Linked DNA regions of Metallumcola ferriviriculae. The main gene of each other region encodes a partner of the protein of the gene in region 2 in a complex. Links are inferred from orthologs where the notes say so. Each region holds a gene or a part of one and is shown on either strand. Other genes may lie near its edges.

Region 1 (3,012 bases), 900 kb from region 2 along the record:
GGTTCAAGTTCTACCCGAACATGCCCATATTGACCACGTCCGCCACTCTGGCGAATAAATTTACCTTCGGCCTTCACAGCACCTCGGATAGTTTCTTTATAAGCCACCTGCGGCCGGCCGACATTAGCATCAACCCTAAATTCACGTAGCAAGCGGTCTATAATAATTTCTAAGTGAAGCTCCCCCATGCCCTGAATAATCGTCTGGCCAGTTTCATGGTCAGTATAGACACGGAAAGTGGGGTCTTCCTCCGCTAGTTTCTGTAGTGCAATGCCCATCTTTTCTTGGTCCGCCTTGGTTTTGGGCTCGATGGCTACATCAATGACAGGTTCAGGGAACTGCATGGATTCCAGCATAATAGGATGGTCGCTATCACATAATGTATCACCGGTAGAAGTATTCTTTAATCCTACTGCACCGGCAATGTCACCGGTGTAAACTTCCTCCACTTCTTCCCGATGGTTAGCGTGCATTAACAATATCCGCCCAATACGTTCTCTCTTGCCCGTAGCCGCATTATAAAGATAGGACCCAGACTTCAAGGTTCCCGAATAAACTCTAAAGAAGCATAACTTACCCACATATGGGTCGGTAGCAATCTTAAAAGCCAATGCGGAAAACGGCTCAGAATCGTCAGCAATCCGCTTTCCTTCCTCGTCAGTATCAGGAATAATACCCTGAATGGGAGGGACGTCGGTAGGTGCAGGCATATAGTCTACAACCCCATCCAGCAAAAGCTGAACCCCTTTATTCTTAAAAGAGGACCCACAAAAAACTGGAATTATATCTACCGCCAACGTGGCCTTTCTCACTGCCTCTTTAATTTCTCCGGCAGAAATTTCTTCCCCGTTTAGGTATTTCTCCATTAACGTTTCATCAGAATCCGCAACTGCTTCCAAAAGCTTTTCTCGATATTCCTGAGCTATCTCCTGCATGTCTTCGGGAATATCCGTTTCGTCACTGCGAGTACCTAGATCATCCACATATATAATTGCCCTATTGCGAATTAAATCCACAATACCCTGGAAATTCTCCTCCGAACCTATGGGCAGTTGCATAGCTACCGGGTTAGCGCCCAGACGATCTCGAATCATATTAGTCCCGCGGAAAAAATCCGCTCCGACTCTATCCATCTTGTTGATATATGCAATTCTTGGCACCCCATACTTATCCGCCTGACGCCATACTGTTTCAGACTGAGGTTCCACCCCGCCTACAGAGCAGAAAACAGCCACCGCCCCGTCCAACACACGCAAGGAACGTTCCACCTCTACAGTGAAGTCAACGTGCCCTGGTGTATCTATGATATTTATGCGGTGATCTCGCCAAAAACATGTAGTAGCAGCGGAGGTAATAGTAATGCCTCTTTCCTGCTCCTGAACCATCCAGTCCATCGTCGCAGCACCATCATGAACCTCACCTAACTTATGCACCTTACCAGTATAGAACAAGATGCGCTCGGTAGTTGTGGTCTTTCCTGCATCGATATGTGCCATAATTCCAATATTCCTAGTTTTTTCTAATGAGACTTGACGAGCCACTATTATCCCCCTTTCTGCAAGCAGCAACATCGGCTTCAAGCCGATATGTCACTACCAGCGATAATGCGCGAACGCCTTGTTGGCCTCCGCCATTTTATGCGTATCTTCTTTCTTCTTGACAGCGCCCCCTGTGTTATTAGCAGCATCCATCAATTCAGATGCCAACTTATCCTGCAGGTTTTTGCCACCCCGCTGACGTGAATAATTGGTTAACCAACGAATAGCCAAGGTTTCACGTCTTTCAGGACGCACTTCTACGGGAACCTGGTAGTTAGCACCACCAACGCGACGCGCTTTAACTTCCAATACAGGCATAATGTTTTTCATCGCTTGCTCGAATATCTCGTTAGCTTCTTTGCCTGTTCTGTCAGCAATAATATCCAACGCACCGTAGACTATCTTTTCTGAAATGCTCTTTTTACCATCCAGCATCATCTGATTAATTAACTTGGTAATTCTAATGCTGCCATAAATCGGATCCGGCAGAATCTCCTGCTTAGGTACAGATCCCCTTCGCGGCATACATTTCCCCCCTTTAATTACTTCTTAGGTCTTTTCGCTCCATATTTAGAACGTCCTTGCTTTCTATCCTCAACACCCGCGGTGTCTAAAGCACCACGCACGATGTGATACCTCACACCGGGAATGTCTTTCACCCTGCCGCCTCTAACCAGTACAACTGAGTGTTCTTGCAGGTTATGACCAATGCCAGGGATATATGCAGTAACCTCTATCCCGTTAGTTAGCCTGACCCGAGTAATTTTTCTCAAGGCAGAGTTGGGTTTCTTAGGAGTAGTTGTATACACTCTAGTGCAAACCCCCCGTTTTTGCGGGCTGTTTTTTAACGCCGGTGAGGTAGATTTCTTTTTAATCGACTTCCTGCCTTTTCTCACCAATTGGTTAATAGTTGGCATTTAACTCCACCTCCTTCCTGAAATATTTTAAATCAAGTGAAGAGCAAGCCATGTCTTAAACAACATTGGTCTGCCGCGTTCATACTTCCAACTCAGGAAGTATTCTCGCAGCAAACCAGATATTTAAGTAATGAAACAAATGCCCTGAGAAGCTACTTTAATATAGCCGCAGCAGCGGCCCCTACCTGAATACCACAAACTTCACCTAATTCTTTCATGCTGGGTACACGGTTTACAGGTACCTGATTTTGATGACAGAGATCCGTCAAAGAAGTCACCATCTGTTTATCCGCATCTTCAGCCACAAACACCACCTGCACCAAGCCCTTTTGAACCGCTTTTATTGTTTGTTTTGTCCCAATGGTTTTATTCCCGGCGGTGCGCAGCGTCTCTAAAGGCATAGCACTTCCCCCTTGCCGAACAACACACTAATACATATTATCATTTTAGCTAAGGCGTGTCAACAAGATTTGTTTCCTTAAAAAAATCCTTTGACAGCATATCCTCCCCGGCATTCGCGGGCAGCAATTCTACACTGCGATAACGGGACATGCCTG
Region 2 (3,267 bases):
CGCTTGTAATGATTGTATACAGCCACAGCAAGAGATTTTTTAGCCGATTCCTGCCCAATGACGTATTGATCCAAAATTTCGCGTATTTCTATGGGCTTAGGGATTTCCCCCATATCAAGGCCCAGGTCTTCACTAAGTTCTTCTTCAATTATTTCATTGCAAAGTTCAATACATTCATCACAGATATAGACACCAGGACCGGCAACTAACTTTTTGACCTGGTCTTGTAATTTCCCGCAAAAGGAACATTTTAGCTGCCCTTTATCGTCCGTATACTTATACATTATTTCACCCCGCTATATATTATTTCGCAGGCGCCTCCTTGGAGATGACAGCATCCACAAGGCCGTAATTCTTGGCCTCATCGGCAGTTAAGAAGTTATCCCTATCCGTATCCTTTTCAATTTGCTTTAAAGGTTTCCCCGTGATATCTGATAAAATCTTATTTAGTTTATCTTTTATGCGCAAGAGCCGCTTAGTATGAATTTCAATGTCTACTGCCTGACCCTGAGTGCCACCCATGGGCTGATGTATCATTACTTCGCTGTTAGGTAATGCAAAGCGCTTTTCCTTGGCGCCTGCGGCCAAAAGAAATGCACCCATGCTGGCGGCTAAACCAACACAAATAGTAGATACATCAGGTTTAATATGCTGCATGGTATCATAAATAGCCATGCCTGCGGTAATGGAACCACCGGGACTATTTACATATAAGTGAATATCCTTATCCGGATCTTCTGCTTCCAAAAACAACATTTGGGCAATAATCAGATTTGCAACGTTGTCGTCAATAGCACTGCCTAAAAATATAATCCGGTCCTTTAACAAACGGGAATATATATCATAGGCCCGCTCTCCTCTGTTAGTTTGCTCAACAACCATTGGCACTAAAGTGGACATCTTATCACACCCCTTTTCTAATTCTATTATTCCTCTTTAGCAGATTCCTCGGGTGCCTTAGTCTCTATTGGCACAACAGGGACTGCGTTATCTACTAAAAATTCTGCTGCCTTATCTAACATTATACCATATTTGAGGGAATCTAAACTATCCTGCGCAGCCATTATTGCTTTTAAGGATTTTACATCCTGATTATACATCTTAGCCATTTTTTCTATCTCTGCGTCCATATCTTCTTCAGTTACTTTAATGTCTTCAGCATTGGCTATTGCTTCCAAAACCAAATCAGATTTGACACTCTTTTCTGCTTCTAATCGATACTGCTGTTTAAAATCTTCCATAGAAGACTGGGTATACTCCATGTACTGTTCCATAGACATACCCTGCTGTTGTAAGCGTTGTGAAAAATTATCCATCATCACTTCAAGCCGACGTGTAATTAGCTTTTCCGGAATCCCAATCTTAGCAGCATCTACCGCACTGTCCGTCACCTGGGCGCGGAAAGCCCTATTAATTTGTTCATCGGCAGTTTCTTCCAGTTTATTCTTAGTATCTTCCTTTAATTCCTCAAGTGTTTCAAACTCACTGACATCTTTGGCAAATTCATCATCAATAGGTGCCAATTCTTTACGCTTGATTTCTTTTACCTGCACCTTAAATACCACATCTTTACCTGCCAGATCTTCAGCTTGATAATCTTCCGGGAAAGTTACATTCACTTCTTTTTCCTCACCGGCTTTGACGCCAATTAATTGCTCTTCAAACCCGGGAATAAAACTATCAGAGCCCAATACCAATGGGTGTTCTTCAGCCTTACCCCCTTCGAAGGGTTCCCCATCGAGAAAACCTTCAAAATTAATTACTACTGTATCGTTTTCTTCCGCAGGCTGATCCTTATCAAGTACCACCAGCTTAGCATAGCGTTCCCTAAGTGTTCCTAGATATTTATCTACATCCTCGGCAGTAATTTCCTTTTCTTCTTTAGCAACTTCTAATCCCTTATATTCTCCCAATGTCACTTCCGGCTTTACATCGACGCTTGCCTTAAAAATTATTGGTTTACCTTCTTCCAGCTGTACCATTTCTATGTCCGGTTGGTCAATAGGTTCTATGTTTGTTTCTTCTACCGCCTCAATATATGCATTAGGAACTACATTCTCAACGGCTTCCTCCAACAGAGGTCCCGTACCTATGTAATTTTCTAAAACCTTTCTTGGTGCTTTACCCTTACGAAAACCCGGAATGTTAACCTGCTTTGCCAACTTGGTGTAAGCCTTTGTCATCGCTGCTGCTACAACCTCATTTTCAACCTCCACTTCTAAGGTCACCCGATTGTTCTCTATCTTTTCCACGCTAGCTTTCATTTATGCTCCTCCTCTGCTCAAAATATTTTTATTGGTAGATACTGCCTCCATTGCCGTTATTATAGCCTATGAAGCAGTTAGTCATAAGTACCATTCTGTAAAAACTTGAGTTTTCCTGCATTTTAAAAGAAAACCTCGGTGGACAAAACTGCCCTTTCGCCGAGGTTTTCTTAAATTTATTCGCCCATCAACTATGGTATGCAATAAAGCTGGAGCGGGTGAAGGGATTCGGACCCTCGACTTCGACCTTGGCAAGGTCGCACTCTACCACTGAGTTACACCCGCATACCTGGTGCGGGAGAAGGGACTTGAACCCCCACGGTAAAACCGCCAGATCCTAAGTCTGGTGCGTCTGCCAATTCCGCCACTCCCGCATGATAGATATTTAATTATGTGGGAGGAGTATACTCCTCCCATACTGGTGAGCCATGAAGGATTCGAACCTTCGACACCCTGATTAAAAGTCAGGTGCTCTGCCAGCTGAGCTAATGGCTCATATGGCTGGGGCGGCAGGATTTGAACCTACGCATGGCGGAGTCAAAGTCCGCTGCCTTACCGCTTGGCTACGCCCCAACAGTAATAAATAATTTAACAAATCTTTTTGGAATTGTCAATCATAAAATTATATGGGGTGGATGATGGGACTTGAACCCACGACCTCCAGGGCCACAACCTGGCGCTCTAACCGCCTGAGCTACACCCACCACAGCTTAATTCTTTGAGAAGACCATTGGCCCGCTCTTAAACACTTATTCTGGTACGCCTGGCAGGATTCGAACCTGCGGCCTACGGATTAGAAGTCCGTTGCTCTATCCAGCTGAGCTACAGGCGCATATGGAGCGGGTGAAGGGAATCGAACCCTCGCGACTGGCTTGGAAGGCCAGGGCTCTACCACTGAGCTACACCCGCAAGCTTAAAATCGACAAGTTTTAGTGTACCATAAAAGTATACACCCGTCAAAAGAAATTATTGGTATTTATCTTCTTATTATCTCCCACTAATT

What was found.
Region 1: the proteins of tig (region 2) and rpsG are in contact, whole or in part, in a crystal structure (PDB 3GTY), measured with the Thermotoga maritima proteins. The link is inferred for Metallumcola ferriviriculae from one-to-one orthologs. Residues at the interface, in WP_004081061.1 of Thermotoga maritima: Glu122, Val124, Val129, Leu130, Tyr133, Glu188, Gly259, Ile262, Tyr263, Glu266, Ser270, Glu273, Gln274, Glu277, Arg308, Gln311, Ile312, Ser315, Tyr316, Glu325, Arg329, Arg336, Leu363, Phe366, Trp367, Arg373, Leu377, Arg381, Leu384, Glu387; in WP_004081843.1 of Thermotoga maritima: Lys34, Lys52, Lys55, Glu59, Arg62, Gln63, Glu66, Asn67, Lys69, Val71, Arg95, Ala109, Lys110, Lys111, Gly112, Arg113, Pro114, Glu117, Glu121, Ile124, Ala125, Tyr127, Asn128, Asn129, Thr130, Gly131, Lys135, Asp139, Arg142, Met143.

Annotation. Positions count from the first base shown.
Region 1 is NZ_CP121694.1:116,752-119,763, forward strand. The notes cover bases 329-3,012. They hold rpsG (30S ribosomal protein S7), read right to left. Parts: upstream 2,064-3,012; coding sequence 1,593-2,063; downstream 329-1,592. Other genes in these bases: fusA (elongation factor G), read right to left, coding at 329-1,541; rpsL (30S ribosomal protein S12), read right to left, coding at 2,081-2,455; MFMK1_RS00645 (ribosomal L7Ae/L30e/S12e/Gadd45 family protein), read right to left, coding at 2,608-2,856; rpoC (DNA-directed RNA polymerase subunit beta'), read right to left, coding at 2,906-3,012. In the rest of the region: more of fusA, read right to left, coding at 1-328.
Region 2 is NZ_CP121694.1:1,017,969-1,021,235, reverse strand. What follows is about bases 96-3,034. They hold tig (trigger factor), read right to left. Parts: upstream 2,265-3,034; coding sequence 927-2,264; downstream 96-926. Other genes in these bases: clpP (ATP-dependent Clp endopeptidase proteolytic subunit ClpP), read right to left, coding at 304-900; clpX (ATP-dependent Clp protease ATP-binding subunit ClpX), read right to left, coding at 96-284. Also shown: more of clpX, read right to left, coding at 1-95. UniProt on the Bacillus subtilis protein: Involved in protein export. Acts as a chaperone by maintaining the newly synthesized protein in an open conformation. Functions as a peptidyl-prolyl cis-trans isomerase.